Regions from separate parts of the Streptomyces sp. NBC_00576 genome, predicted to be linked through region 1. Evidence: riboswitches for the same ligand, from Rfam matches in the RefSeq annotation. Region 1 holds a riboswitch; the other holds the start of a gene.
The links. Region 1 has a riboswitch for cobalamin ahead of OG734_RS14315 (ribonucleoside-diphosphate reductase subunit alpha). Riboswitches for the same ligand answer to the same signal wherever they lie in the genome.
Positions count from the first base shown of each region.

Region 2: linked by a shared signal. The riboswitch ahead of OG734_RS44240 (CbtB domain-containing protein) and the one ahead of OG734_RS14315 (ribonucleoside-diphosphate reductase subunit alpha) in region 1 are both predicted to bind cobalamin.

Region 1 covers NZ_CP107780.1:3,437,771-3,445,289, reverse strand. Annotated here, with positions in the region: gene OG734_RS14325 (putative Ig domain-containing protein) at 1-212, opposite strand, end outside; gene OG734_RS14320 (ribonucleotide-diphosphate reductase subunit beta) at 521-1,537, opposite strand; gene OG734_RS14315 (ribonucleoside-diphosphate reductase subunit alpha) at 1,537-3,933, opposite strand; cobalamin riboswitch at 4,060-4,199, opposite strand; gene mctP (monocarboxylate uptake permease MctP) at 4,419-6,029, opposite strand; gene OG734_RS14305 (DUF3311 domain-containing protein) at 6,026-6,310, opposite strand; gene OG734_RS14300 (GntR family transcriptional regulator) at 6,451-7,215, opposite strand.
Region 2 covers NZ_CP107780.1:10,170,852-10,178,370, forward strand. Annotated here, with positions in the region: gene paaA (1,2-phenylacetyl-CoA epoxidase subunit PaaA) at 1-93, shown strand, start outside; gene paaB (1,2-phenylacetyl-CoA epoxidase subunit PaaB) at 90-386, shown strand; gene paaC (1,2-phenylacetyl-CoA epoxidase subunit PaaC) at 409-1,266, shown strand; gene paaD (1,2-phenylacetyl-CoA epoxidase subunit PaaD) at 1,260-1,772, shown strand; gene paaE (1,2-phenylacetyl-CoA epoxidase subunit PaaE) at 1,772-2,890, shown strand; gene OG734_RS44230 (ferredoxin) at 2,994-3,356, shown strand; gene OG734_RS44235 (histidine phosphatase family protein) at 3,367-3,951, opposite strand; cobalamin riboswitch at 4,083-4,214, shown strand; gene OG734_RS44240 (CbtB domain-containing protein) at 4,252-4,473, shown strand; gene OG734_RS44245 (CbtA family protein) at 4,499-5,278, shown strand; gene OG734_RS44250 (acyl-CoA dehydrogenase family protein) at 5,432-6,610, shown strand; gene OG734_RS44255 (AAA family ATPase) at 6,642-6,827, opposite strand; gene OG734_RS44260 (M1 family metallopeptidase) at 6,913-7,519, opposite strand, start outside.

The DNA.
Region 1 (7,519 bases):
TTGCCGGTCGAGTGGAACGTCTGCCGGTCCGGGGAGGTGAGGGCCTTGGAGTTCTGAGTGACACGGGAGGTGCTCGCGGCTGCGTGCGCTGCGGGTGCCGCGTGCGCCGGCGCCGCGACGAGTCCGGTGAGGCTGAGGGCGAGGGCGGGTGTGGCCGCGACCAGGAGTCTTCGCAGGCTCCGTCTGGGCTTACCGGTGGGTGTCTTACGCATGGGGGTACTGCCTCCGTCGTGGGAGTGGGGTTCTCGACGCTGGTGGCAGGCCTGTGACGCGCGTAGCGGCGGCAGAGCGCGTTATCGTCAGGGGCATGACACTTGGATGTTCCGTGATGCCGTTGTGCGCATGACAGGATGGCCAGAAAGTAGCCGGGGTCGACAAGGCCGGAACAGATGCGTCGGAAGAACTTTGCCGCTCCATAGGAGGTCCATGGACGGCCGATGGACGGTCCATGGACGAGGCCTCGCGCTTCATGGGGCCGGGCTTACCCTTCGGTAAGCCCGATCCCATCAGTGACGTGGCGTCAGAAATCCTCGTCGAGGTCGACCGTGCCCTCCACAGCCACCTGGTACGCCGAAGGGCGGCGCTCGAAGAAGTTGGTCAGCTCCTGGACCCCTTGCAGCTCCATGAAGGAGAAGGGGTTCTCGGAGCCGTACACCGGGGCGAAGCCCAGGCGGGCCAGGCGCTGGTCGGCGACGCACTCCAGGTACTGCCGCATCGACTCGGTGTTCATGCCCGGCAGGCCCTCACCGCACAGGTCCCGGCCGAACTGGAGTTCCGCCTCGACCGCCTCCCGCATCATGTCGGTCACCTGCTGCTGAAGCTGCTCGTCGAAAAGCTCCGGCTCCTCCTTGCGGACGGTGTCGACCACCTCGAACGCGAAGCTCATGTGCATGGTCTCGTCCCGGAAGACCCAGTTCGTGCCGGTGGCCAGGCCGTGCAGGAGACCCCGGCTGCGGAACCAGTAGACGTAGGCGAAAGCACCGTAGAAGAACAGTCCCTCGATGCACGCGGCGAAGCAGATGAGATTGAGGAGGAAACGGCGGCGGTCGGCCTGGGTCTCCAGCCGGTCGAGCTTCTCGACCTCGTTGATCCACCGGAAGCAGAACTCGGCCTTCTCGCGGATCGACGGGATGTTCTCCACCGCGTCGAACGCCGCGGCCCTGTCCGCCGGGTCCGGGAGGTAGGTGTCCAGCAGAGTCAGGTAGAACTGGACGTGCACGGCCTCCTCGAACAGCTGTCGGCTCAAGTACAGCCGCGCCTCCGGGGAATTGATGTGCTTGTAGAGCGTGAGCACCAGGTTGTTCGAGACGATCGAGTCGCCCGTCGCGAAGAACGCGACCAGCCGGCCGATCATGTGCTGCTCACCCTCGGACAGCTTCGCCAGGTCGGCGACGTCCGAGTGGAGGTCGACCTCCTCGACGGTCCAGGTGTTCTTGATGGCGTCCCGGTAGCGCTCGTAGAAGTCCGGGTAGCGCATGGGGCGGAGAGTCAGTTCGAAACCCGGGTCGAGCAGGTTCTTCTCAGCGGCGGTGGTCATCACTGGCAGGCCTCGCAGGACTCGGGGTTTTCCAGGGAGCAGGCGACGGCGTCGGGGTCGGCGGCCTGCTGGACGGGGATGGTCTTCTCGGGCTGAGCCTGCGCCTGTGCGGCGCGGGCGATACGGGTCGCCGGGCGTGAGCGCAGGTAGTACGTCGTCTTCAGGCCCGACTTCCAGGCGTACGCGTACATCGAGGAGAGCTTGCCGATGGTCGGCGTCTCCAGGAACAGGTTCAGGGACTGCGCCTGGTCCAGGAACGGGGTCCGGGCGGCGGCCATGTCGATGAGCCCGCGCTGCGGGATCTCCCACGCCGTGCGGTACAGGGCGCGTACGTCGGCGGGGATCCAGGCGAAGTCCTGCACCGAGCCGTTCGACTCGCGCAGCGCCTCACGGGTGCGGGCGTCCCACACGCCGAGGTCCTTGAGCTCCCGCACCAGATACGAGTTGACCTGGAGGAACTCGCCGGACAGCGTCTCGCGCTTGAACAGGTTGGAGACCTGCGGCTCGATGCACTCGTACACGCCGGCGATGGAGGCGATGGTGGCGGTGGGCGCGATCGCCAGGAGCAGGGAGTTGCGCATCCCGGTCGTGGCGATACGTTCCCGCAGCGCCGACCAGCGCTCGGGCCAGTTCAGCTCGACGTCGTAGTGGTCGGGGTGGAGCACGCCGCGGGCCGTACGGGTCTTCTCCCAGGCCGGCAGCGGGCCGTTGCGCTCGGCGAGGTCGGCGGAGGCCTCGTACGCGGCCAGCATGACGCGCTCGGCGATGCGCGTGGAGAGGGCCTTGGCCTCGGGCGAGTCGAAGGGGACGCGCAGTTTGAAGAAGACGTCCTGGAGGCCCATCGCGCCCAGACCGACCGGGCGCCAGCGGGAGTTGGAGCGGCCCGCCTGCTCGGTCGGGTAGAAGTTGATGTCGACGACCCGGTCGAGGAAGGTGACGGCGGTGCGGACCGTCTCGTCCAGCCGCTCCCAGTCGATGTCCCCGTCGACCACGAACGCGCCGAGGTTCACCGAACCCAGGTTGCAGACCGCGGTCTCCCCGTCGTCCGTGACCTCCAGGATCTCGGTGCACAGGTTCGAGGAGTGGACGACACTGCCCGGCTCGGCCGTCTGGTTGGCGGTGCGGTTGGCGGCGTCCTTGAAGGTCATCCAGCCTTGGCCGGTCTGCGCGAGCGTACGCATCATGCGGCCGTACAGATCACGGGCCGGGATGGTCTTGCGGGCGAGCCCGGCCTCCTCCGCCTTGCGGTAGGCGGCGTCGAACTCGGCGCCCCACAGATCGACCAGTTCGGGCACGTCGGAGGGGGAGAAGAGCGACCAGAGCGCGTCCGTGTTCACCCGGCGCATGAACTCGTCCGGGATCCAGTGCGCGAGGTTCAGATTGTGCGTACGGCGGGCGTCCTCACCCGTGTTGTCGCGCAGCTCCAGGAACTCCTCGATGTCGGAGTGCCAGGTCTCCAGGTACACCGCGGCCGCGCCCTTGCGCCGGCCGCCCTGGTTCACGGCGGCGACGGAGGCGTCCAGCGTCTTCAGGAACGGCACGATGCCGTTGGAGTGCCCGTTGGTGCCGCGGATCAGCGAACCGCGGCTGCGGATCCGGGAGTACGACAGCCCGATGCCGCCGGCGTGCTTGGAGAGGCGGGCGACCTGGTGGTAGCGGTCGTAGATGGAGTCCAGCTCGTCGACGGGCGAGTCGAGGAGGTAGCAGGACGACATCTGGGGGTGCCGGGTACCGGAGTTGAAGAGGGTGGGGGAGGAGGGGAGGTAGTCGAGGCGGCTCATCAGCCGGTAGAGCGCGGCGACTTCGTCGAGTGCGTGGACACCCGTCTTTGAATCAAGCACAGTGTCGTCGGCGAGACCGCTCGCGACGCGCAGCATGAAGTGCTGGGGCGTCTCGATGACCCGGCGCGTGATCGGGTGACGCAGGAGGTACCGGCTGTGGAGGGTGCGCAGCCCGAAGTACCCGAAGCGGTCGTCGCCCTCGAGGTCGATCAGGGCGTTCAGGCGGTCCGTGTGCAGCCGTACGAACTCGGCGGTGCGGTCGGCGATCAGGCCCTCCCGATGCCCGACCGCGACCGACTCGGAGAAGGATGTGACGCCCTGTGAGGCGGCCTCCGCGGCGATGGTGACGGTCAGCAGCCGGGCGGCCAGCCGGGAGTAGGCGGGGTCCTCGGAGATGAGGCCTGCCGACGCCTCGGTGGCCAGCTCGCGCAGCTCCGACATGTCGGCCCGCGCGGACCGGCCGCGCAACGCGGCTGCGGCGACCCGGCCGGGGTCGGTGTCGGGGAGGTCGGCGGTCAGCTCGGTCAGGGTCCGAAGCAGCGCGGTACCGGGACCGTCCGTCTCGCCTCTGGCCACTGGGGTCGCTGAAGCCGGTTCGGCTGGCGCGATGGTCACGTGGGGGCTCTCCCTCGCTCGGCACGGGGCCTTGCGGAGGGCAGCGGGGCACACGGACGCCTTACGGGTACGCGCGCGTCCACCGGCCCACTCCGCGAGGCCCGGACGTCAGGCACCCGGACCGGTCGGCCGGGCGCACTGTCGACAGGTCCTCGGACTGGACACGCGCACAGTCGTGCGGAGGCACGAATGGGCATGTGTACACCGTTGCGGGACAGTTCCGGATTCGCACCGGATTCCCCTGCGGCGACAGCGAGCATGAGCATACATCTTGTGCTGGGCCCTGGAAGCACCCCCACATGTTGTGTCGTATCGGTGAGTTGAGTGGATTGGAGGGGTACGACTACGGGCCGCCGGAGAAATCCGGCGGCCCGTAGTGGCGCCCCTTGAGCGGCGCGGGGCTGTATCGATATGCGGCTCCGCCGCGCGGGCGCGACAGGTCCCCACCGGCCCGCGGCGAACGAACCGCGTATCCGGCGGAGCCCTCAGTGTGCGGAGCCCGCTGTGGCCGGCGGCAGCTCCACTGCCACGCCCGGCTCGCCCGCGTCCGCCGTGTAGTCCGACGGCTTCGTCTCGTCCACGCCGTCCGGGGCCTTCAGCGCCTTCAGTGCGAAGGTGAGGACCACCGTGACGACGAGGTTCAGCACGAACGCCGTCAGGCCGATGTAGCCGATCTCGCCGATCCCCGGGATCTCCTTCGCGCTGCCACCGAAGTGCTTCTGCGTCGGAGACGCGACCCCGTACGCCGCCAGCGTGCCGTACAGCATGCCGACCGCCCAGCCGGCCAACAGGGCCCAGCGATGGAACCAGCGGGTGAACAGGCCGCCGACGAGCGACGGGAAGGTCTGCAGGATCCAGATGCCGCCCAGCAGCTGGAAGTTGATCGCGACCGTCTTGTCCATGGTCAGGACGAAGACCAGCGCGCCCACCTTCACCAGGAGCGAGACCAGCTTGGAGACCTTGGTCTCCTGCGCCGGTGTCGCGTCGGGCTTGAGGAAGTCCTTGTAGATGTTGCGGGTGAAGAGGTTCGCCGCCGCGATGGACATTATGGCCGCCGGGACGAGGGCTCCGATGCCGATCGCCGCGAAGGCCACGCCCGCGAACCAGGACGGGAACATGTCCTCGAAGAGCTGCGGGATCGCCAACTGGGGGTTGGTGACCTTGACTCCGGCCGCGATCGCCATGAAGCCCAGCAGGGCGAGCAGCCCGAGCATCAGGGAGTACAGCGGCAGGATCGTGGTGTTGCGGCGGATCACCTCACGGCTTCTGGAGGACAGCGTCGCCGTGATCGAGTGCGGGTACATGAACAGCGCGAGCGCGGAACCCAGCGCCAGCGTGGCGTAGGTCCACTGGCCGGCCTCGGCCGGGACCAGCGCGCCCGCCTTGGCGGCGGTGTACTTCTCGCTCGCCGCGCCGAAGACCTCGTCGAACCCGCCCAGTTTGATCGGGATGTAGATGATCGCCACCGCGATGACGATGTAGATCAGCGTGTCCTTCACGAACGCGATCAGGGCGGGGGCCCGCAGGCCGGAGGAGTACGTGTAGGCCGCCAGCACGCCGAACGCGATCAGCAGGGGGAGGTCCTTCACGAACCAGTTCGTGTTCTCACCGCCGCCGACGCCCATCACGTCGAGAACCGCCTGGATACCGACCAGTTGGAGCGCGATGTACGGCATGGTCGCGAGGATGCCGGTGACCGCCACCGCCAGAGACAGGCCCTTGGAGCCGAAGCGGCCGCGTACGAAGTCCGAGGTCGTGACGTATCCGTGCTTGTGGGAGACCGACCACAGGCGGGGCAGGAACGTGAAGATCAGGGGGTACACCAGGATCGTGTACGGCACCGCGAAGAAGCCCGCCGCGCCCGCCGCGTAGATCGCCGCCGGTACGGCCACGAAGGTGTACGCCGTGTAGAGGTCGCCGCCGAGCAGGAACCAGGTGACCCAGGTGCCGAACGACCGGCCGCCCAGGCCCCATTCGTCGAGGCTGTGCTCGTTCTCGGCCTTGCGCCAGCGCGTGGCCATGAAGCCGATGACCGTGACGGCCAGGAAGAAGATGATGAAGACGGCGAGTGCCACGCCGTTCACGCCGTCGTTCACGCGGACGCACCCCCGTCCTTGGGAGCGGCCTTGCGGGCGCGCTGGTCACGCTGCCAGAGCTGGTACGCGGTCATCGTCAGCGCGGTGGAGACGACCACCCACAGCATCTGGTACCAGTAGAAGAACGGGATGCCTATGAAGGCCGGATCGGCCTTCGCGTACGAACCCACCCACAGCATCGCGACGAAGGGTGCGAAGAGGCAGAGCCCGATGACTATGCGCATCGGAGTCACCACCGGTTGTTCTGCCACCGGTTGTCTCACTTCAGGCGCTTCTGGCATGTCAAGGCTCCGTCCCCTCACCGATTACCTGTTTATCTGTGATCGCGTGTGCAACGCGCAGGAAATCTACGGGACGGCATCGCTTTAGGGAACCGTCCCCAGGGGCTGATCGGGGGTGGATCCTGTGTGGCCGAGTGGCCCTACTCGGTGGGCCGCTTGAGCCGTGCCACGAACTTGTACCGGTCCCCCCGATAGACGGACCGCACCCACTCCACCGGCTGCCCGTCCTTGTCCAGCGAGTGCCGGGACAGCATCAGCATCGGCAGGCCCACGTCCGTGCCGAGCAGGCCGGCCTCGCGCGGGGTGGCCAGGGAGGTCTCGATGGTCTCCTCGGCCTCCGCGAGGTGGACGTCGTACACCTCGGCGAGGGCCGTGTAGAGGGACGTGTACTTCACAAGTGACCTGCGCAGGGCCGGGAAGCGCTTCGCGGAGAGGTGGGTGGTCTCTATGGCCATCGGCTCGCCGTTCGCCATCCGCAGCCGTTCGATGCGCAGGACGCGCCCGCCCGCCGTGATGTCGAGCAGCTCGGCGAGGGCGTCGTCGGCGGTGATGTAGCCGATGTCGAGGAGCTGCGAGGTGGGTTCGAGGCCCTGGGCACGCATGTCCTCGGTGTAGGAGGTGAGTTGCAGCGCCTGGGAGACCTTCGGCTTGGCGACGAAGGTGCCCTTGCCCTGGATGCGTTCGAGCCGCCCCTCGACGACCAGTTCCTGAAGGGCCTGACGGACGGTCGTGCGGGAGGTGTCGAACTCCGCTGCCAGCGTGCGCTCGGGCGGGACCGGAGTGCCGGGCGCCTGGGTCTCCGTCATATCGAGCAGATGTTTTTTCAGACGGTAGTACTTGGGTACGCGCGCGGTACGGACGGTAGCCCCACCCTCGTTCTCCGCACTGCTCACGTCGGTGCTCATGCTCCGCCTTCCCGGCTTCTGGTGCCGCTACGGCCGGCACCCCGCCGGTCCAAGTTCACATCGTGACACGGCTCACGCCGCGATTGACCTGTGAATGGTCTCGTCGGACCCCCGCGCACTCCGTGATCCCCTCTGTATACCTTCACGCCCCGCGCTGGTCTAGTCCACCGCAGGGAAAGCTGCGCCAAAGGCCGCACTCGGCGCTCCTTTGGAGTGGTCTACCTCGAACCAGATGGGTGTGCAGGGTATTTCCGCCACTTTCTTACTTAAAGGTTCCTGCATATGTAGGTCGCATAACGGCTGG
Region 2 (7,519 bases), 6.7 Mb from region 1:
ACCGCACACGAGGACGGCGCCTGGGTGCGCGAGGCGGCCACCGCGCACGCCGCCAAGCAGCGCGCGCGGGCCGCGAAGGAGGCAGTGGCATGAGCGACGACCTGTCCAACGAGTGGCCGCTGTACGAGGTGTTCGTGCGCGGCAAGCGCGGTCTGAACCACGTCCACGTGGGCTCACTGCACGCGGCCGACGACCGGATGGCGCTCACCCACGCACGCGACCTGTACACACGGCGCAACGAAGGAGTGAGCATCTGGGTGGTGCGCTCCGAACACATCGCCGCCTCCTCGCGCGACGAGAAGGACCCGTTCTTCGCCCCCAGCGCCGACAAGGTCTACCGCCACCCGACCTTCTACGACATCCCCGACGACGTCCCCCACATCTAGCCCGAGGAGAGGAGCAGCGGACATGAGCGACAGCGACAGCGACCACCACGACGACGACCACGTCTATCTCACCCTCGCCGAGGGCCACGACGACGGCAGCGACGCCCGCTGGGCCTTCGGCACCGGGTTCGAGGACCCCCTGTACGGCGTCGACACCATCGTGCCCGAGGGCGTCGACGCCGGTGAGCTGGCCACGACCTGCGTCGAACTCGCCGACGACGCACTGGTGTCGGCCCAGCGGCTGGCCGAGTGGTGCACCCGCGCCCCCGAGCTGGAGGAGGAGGTCGCCCTCGCCAACATCGGCCTCGACCTGCTCGGCCAGGCCCGGCTGCTGTACGCGCGCGCTGGCCAGGTCGACGGCACCGGGCGCGACGAGGACGCGTACGCCTACTTCAGGGACGCCGGCGACTTCCGCAACGTACGCCTGGCCGAACTGCCCATCGGGGACTTCGCGTTCTCGGTCGTGCGGCTGCTGATGCTGTCCAGCTGGCGGCTCGCGCACTTCGAACGGCTCGCCAACCACCGCGATCCGGTGCTCGCCGCGATCGCCGCGAAGGGCGCCAAGGAACTGACGTACCACCGTCAGTACGCTGCCGAGTGGGCCGTCCGGCTCGGCGACGGTACCGATGAGTCACGCCGGCGGATGCGCACAGCTCTGGACCAAGTCGCTCCGTATCTCGGCGAGTTGTTCGCCGCATGCGACGTCCAGGGCGAAGTCGTCGAGGTGTTGCGGCAGGTGACCGCAGTCGCCGGGCTGCCCATGCCGCAGGTTCGCCCGGCGTCCGGCGCCGGACGCGACGGGCAGCACACCGAGCATCTCGCGCCGCTGCTCGCCGAGTTGCAGAGCGTGGCCCGCGCCCACCCGGAGGCGACATGGTGACCGTGACCGGGATCGAGGACGTCCGGCGCGCCCGGAGCATCGCCGAGCGGGTGCCCGACCCTGAGCTGCCCATGCTGACCCTGGCCGACCTCGGCGTCCTGCGAGGCGTGGAGGTGACCGGGGACGGGACGGTGGTGGCGAGCCTGACGCCGACCTACTCGGGCTGCCCGGCGATGGCCGAGATGCGCGCCGCCGTCGCCGCCCGGCTGCGGGTGGCGGGGTACGCGCGCGTGCGCATCCGTACGGTCCTCGACCCGCCCTGGACCAGCGACTGGATCACCGAATCAGGCCGCCGCAAGCTCACCGAGCACGGCATCGCCCCACCCGCCGCCGCACCGCACGGCCCGGTCGCCCTCTCCCTCCTGCCCACCCGGCGCACAGTGCCCTGCCCGCGCTGCGGCTCGGCGGACACCGAGGAGACCTCCCGCTTCGCCGCCACGTCCTGCAAGGCCCTGTGGCGCTGCCGCGCCTGCCGCGAGCCGTTCGAATACGTCAAGGAGATCTGATGGCCGCGCCCATCTCCCCGACCACCGCCCCGGCAGCCACGCCGACCCCTGTGCGTCGCCGCCCGGTCTTCCACGCCCTGAAGGTCGCCGACGTACGACGGCTGTGCTCGGACGCCGTCGCCGTCGCCTTCGAGGTGCCGGCGGACCTGGCAGTCGAGTACGCCTTCAGGCCGGGGCAGTCGCTCACCCTGCGCCGGGAGTTCGAGGGGCGCGAGGAACGGCGGTCGTACTCGATCTGTGCCCCGGCCGGCGAACAGCCCCGCATCGGCGTACGCGTGGTGCCCGGGGGCCTGTTCTCGTCCTGGCTGGTCGACGGGGTGCGCCCGGGTGACGTGCTCGATGTGATGACTCCGACCGGCGCCTTCACCCCCGACCTGGCGGCGCCCGGCAGTCACGTCCTGATCGCCGCGGGCTCCGGCATCACCCCGATGATGTCGATCGCCGAGTCGGTCCTGGCCGCCGACGACCACTCACAGGTCACCCTCCTGTACGGCAACCGGCGTACGGACACCGTGATGTTCGCCGACGAACTGGCGGACCTGAAGGACCTGTACCGTACGCGCTTCCAGCTGGGGCACGTACTGTCGCGCGAGCCGCGCGAGGCCGAACTGCTCTCGGGGCGCCTGGACGCAGAACGGCTCGCCGCGCTGCTCGCCGGCCTCGTCGACGTCCCGGGCACCGACCAATGGTGGCTGTGCGGACCGCACGGCATGGTCCGCGACGCCCAGCAGCTGCTGGCGGAGCTGGGCGTGCCCGCGGACCGCGTCCACCAGGAACTCTTCTACGCCGACGATCAGCCGCTCCGCCAGGTCCAGCACACGGACGCGGTGGCGGAAGGCCCGGTGAGCCGGGTCACGATCACCCTCGACGGCCGCTCCACCACGACTGCGCTGTCCCGGGAGACGACCGTCCTGGACGGGGCCGCGCGCACCCGCCCGGACCTGCCGTTCGCCTGCAAGGGCGGCGTCTGCGGCACCTGCCGGGCGCTGGTCACCTCGGGAGAGGCGGACATGCGCCGCAACTATGCCCTCGAACCCGACGAGGTCGCCGCAGGCTACGTCCTGACCTGCCAGTCGTTCCCGGTCTCGGAGACACTGACGGTCGACTACGACAGCTGAACCGAAGGATATCGAAGGGTTTGGCGGGCTCCGCCCCGGCAACTCGATCGACGTGACTCCTACAACTACGCATACAACGACACAACAGGAACTGTTCCGGTTCTTGGAGGACCGATTCGTCTGCGCCCAGGCGTGCACCGAGTGCGCGCGGGCATGTGCGATGCGCGCGAGTCTCGCCCACCCCGACGGGCCCCCCGACGAGGCCCTCGCACGCCGCAAGGGCATCCTCTGCGCGGAGGTGTGCGACGCGACCTGTCGGCTGCTCTCCGAACAGGCGCACCTGGACGAGGCCGCGCTCCGCGTCCAACTGGAGTGGTGCGGCACGGTCTGCCTGGAAACCGCGCAGGTCTTCGACGACCACCCCGGTGCCGAGGACACGGCTAAGGCATGCCGGGAGTGCGCACAGGCGTGCGCGGACTTCGCATGGACGCTTCAGACGCCGGACTCCGGGCGCGACGGCGGGTGAGCGTGAGTCCCTACTCCTCGTGCGGCGCTCCCAGCCGCCACCCCACCCGCACGTTCCAGCGCCCCGCCCGGCCGCTGAGCTCCGTTGCCGTCAGTGGCGGAACGTCGATCCGCCAGAACGCCGACTCGGGTGCCCCCAGCGCCCGTACCGTCGCAGCTCGCACGACCTCCGGCTCGACGACCGCGACCGACCGGCCCGTGACCTGCGCCGCCGTGTCGTCCAGCCAGCGGGAGACGCGGTCGCACACCGCGTAGACCGACTCACCGTCGTGCGGGGCCGATTGCGGGTCCGTCAGCCACTGGGCCAGCGCCTCCGGTTCCTTCTCCGTCACCTCGGTCAGGGTCGCGCCGCGCCAACGGCCCACGTCCAGGCCGGCCGGGCCCGGCTCCGAGCCGGCGTCGAGGCCCAGCGCCAGAGCCGTCTCACGGCAGCGTGCGGTGGGGGAGACCCAGACCATGGACACCGGCGGCAGCGTCCCCGCCGCCGCCCGGGCGAGCCGCAGGCCCGACTCGTCCAGGGGGCAGTCGTCGTCGAAACGGGCCTCCCGAAGGGCCGCGCTGATCGCCGGTGAGATCAACATCACTCGGCTCGTCATCCGGTCGCTCCCGCACTCATTCTGCCCCAATGTCGTTGTCATGTACGGAACTTGAGGCAGCGTACGCCGCACCGGCGCGCCGTACGCCGTCCCATGCGCCCTTGGCCGAACCCCCGCTTCGCGGTACGTTCTCGTCGATATTGACGACGGTTCGACGGAAGCCGGTGGGAATCCGGCACGGTCGCGCCACTGTAAGCCCCGTACGCACCCGCCTGGTGCGGCCCGGGGGCAAGTCAGACCCGTGGCTGTCGTCCTCTGCACCACCGATACGGGACGCGAGTTCCCCCAGGAGGTCCTGTCATGGCACAGTCCGCGATTCAGCCGACCACTGCTCCCACCGCCGTACCCGAAAAGCTGCCGATCGGCGCGATCGCCCCCTGGGCGGTCTTCTTCGGCGTGCTGATGCTGGTGCTGCTCTACTTCGTCGGCGCCGAACAGGGCGCCACCTCCCTGGTCTCCGGCGAGGGCGTGCACGAATGGGTGCACGACGCCCGCCACCTGCTCGGCTTCCCCTGCCACTGACGACGACAGGGAAACGTACGAGGTCATGAACTCCACAACTGTCAGAAACCTCCTGGCCCGCGGCATGCTCGCGGGCCTGGTCGCGGGTGTCCTCGTCTGGGGCGTCGCGTACCTCTTCGCCGAGCCGCTCGTCGACGACGCGATCGCCTTCGAGGAGATGCACGAGGCCCACCACGGGCACGCCGAACAGGCCCTCGTCTCCCGCGCGTTGCAGTCCACCGTGGGTCTGGGGACCGGTGTCCTCGTGTACGGGATCGCGTTCGGCGGCATCGCCGCCCTCGCGTACTGCTTCGCGCTCGGCCGGATCGGCCGCTTCGGGCCGCGCGCTACCGCGCTGCTCCTCGCGGGTGCCGGACTGCTCGCCGTGTACGTCGTGCCGTTCCTCAAGTACCCGGCCAACCCGCCCGCCGTCGGCGATCCCAGCACTCTCAACCAACGCACCGCGCTGTTCTTCCTGATGGTCGCGCTGAGTGTGCTGCTGGCCGTCGGTGCGATGATCCTCGGCAAGCGCCTTGCGCCGCGCCTGGGCAACTGGAACGCGACCCTCGCCGCGAGCGCCTTCTTCGTCCTGGTCGTCGGACTCGCGTACGCGTTCCTGCCGTCGTTCACCAACGAGGTTCCGGAGGGCTTCTCCGCGAGCCTGCTGTGGCGGTACCGGGTGGCGACGCTCGGTATCCAGGCGACGATGTGGACGGCGTTCGGCCTGGTCTTCGGGCTGATGGCGGAACGGCTGCTCACTCCTAGGGCGACGGCGGCCGTCGGCGCGAGCGGTGCCGAGCCGCAGGCAACTCCCGTGGCGCACTGAACAGTTCGCCGCACTGACCCGAGGGGGTCCCGGACGCCCGGGACCCCCTCGGGCATGTGCGCACCCGTTCGCGCACCGCCATTCCCAATTTCTGGAACACGTTCTACCGTGTCCGCCGACAGGTCCGGCCTTGGGGAGCCAGCAGGAGGCGCCGTGCATCTCGAATACACGCCCGAGCAGCAGCGACTGCGTACCGAACTGCGCGCCTACTTCGCCGAGTTGGTGCCCGACCGCGTCTACTCGCGGTTCAGCGACCCGGCCGCCCAGAAGCGCTTCTACCGCGAGACCATCCGCCGCCTCGGCGCCGACGGCTGGCTCGGCGTCGGCTGGCCGCAGGAGTACGGGGGGCGCGGGCTGTCCCCGATGGAACAGTTCATCTTCTTCGACGAGGCCGCCCAGGCGGGCGTACCGCTGCCGCTCATGGCGCTCAACACCGTCGGCCCGACGATCATGCGGTACGGCAGCGAGGAACAGAAGGCGTACTTCCTGCCGAAGATCCTCGCCGGCGAGATCGACTTCGCGATCGGCTACAGCGAGCCGGAGGCGGGCACCGACCTGGCCGCCCTGAAGACGCGGGCGGTACGCGACGGCGACTCCTACGTGGTCAACGGCCAGAAGATCTGGACGACGAACGGTGACACGGCGGACTGGGTGTGGCTGGCCGTGCGCACGGACCCGGACGCCCCGCCGCACAAGGGCATCACCATGCTGCTCATGCCGACCACCGACCCCGGCTACTCCTGCACCCTCATCCGCACCCTCGCCTCGCACGACACCACCGCCAGCTACTACGAGAACGTCCGCGTCCCCGTCGCCCACCGCGTCGGCGAGGAGAACCAGGGCTGGCGGCTGATCACCAACCAGCTCAACCACGAGCGCGTCACCCTCGCCGCACACGGCACGATGGCCATCCGCTCCCTGCACGAAGTACAGCGCTGGGCGATGGAGACCAAACTCGCCGACGGCCGCCGCGTCATCGACCTGCCGTGGGTCCGCCGCCGCCTGGCCCAGATCCACACCAAGCTCGACGCGATGAAACTCCTCAACTGGCAGATGGTGAACGCCGTCCAGGAAGGCACCCTCACCCCCCAGGACGCCTCCGCGGTCAAGGTGTACGGCTCCGAGGCCCGCCGCGAGGCCTACGCCTGGCTCCTGGAGATCGTCGCCGCCCCGGGCGCACTGAAGGAGGGCTCGGCCGGCGAGATACTCCACGGCGAACTGGAACGCGGCTACCGCTCAGCGGTGATCTTCACCTTCGGGGGCGGCAACAACGAGATCCAGCGGGAGATCATCTCGTGGATCGGGCTGGGGATGCCTAGGGTGCGGCGCTGAGTTGTTGTTGTACCGGGGCCAAGTCCACGAGTCACACCCCACCCGGAAATGCCTTCCCCAACGCACCGGCCGTCTCCAGCGCCAGTCGCGTTTTTCCCACCCCGCCCGGACCGGTCAACGTCACCAGCCTCGCCGCGCCCAGAAGGCGGCGCAGCTCGGCCGTCTCCTGCCGCCGCCCCACGAAGCTGGCGAAGGAGGCCGGCAGGCGACCTACCATTCCCGTCGCCTTCGCCATGCGATTCCACCGTTCCGACCGGCGCACCGCGTTGAAGGTACGTCGGCTCTCAGTGTCGCAGGCCGGGTCAGGAGCGCCAGTCGGGGTGACCGGGCATGGCGGGGACCTTGTCGGCGTAGAGCCAGGAGCGGAGGAACGGGCCGAGGTCGCGGCCGGTGACGCTGCCCGCCAGCCGGATGAAGTCGGCGGTGCCGGCGACGCCGTCACGGTGTTCACGGATCCAGGCGCGCTCGATGCGCTGGAAGTCGGTCTCGCCGACCTTCTGCCGCAGGGCGTACAGGGCCAGCGCGCCGCCCTCGTAGGCGGTCCAGCCGTAGGGGGCGGTCGCCTGGGGTTTGAAGGCGCTGCGGCGTGGTGCCGCGACCGGGCCCTCCTTGCGGAGTTGGGCGTTGGCGGCCCGGTAGTTCTGGCGCATGGAGTCCTCCAGGCTGGTGGCACCGTCTTCCTGGGCCGCCCACAGGGTCTGGTAGTAGACGGCGTGGCCCTCGTTGAGCCACGTGTCGCTCCAGCGGCGCGGGGAGACGCTGTTGCCGAAGTACTCGTGGGAGATCTCGTGCTCCACGACGACGTCCGTGCCGTTGTTCGCGAATCCCTCGGGGGTCAGCTCGTCGATGCTCAGGGTGGTCAGGGACTGGGTCTCGAGCGAGCCCCCGGACGGGGTGGCGTAGACGCCA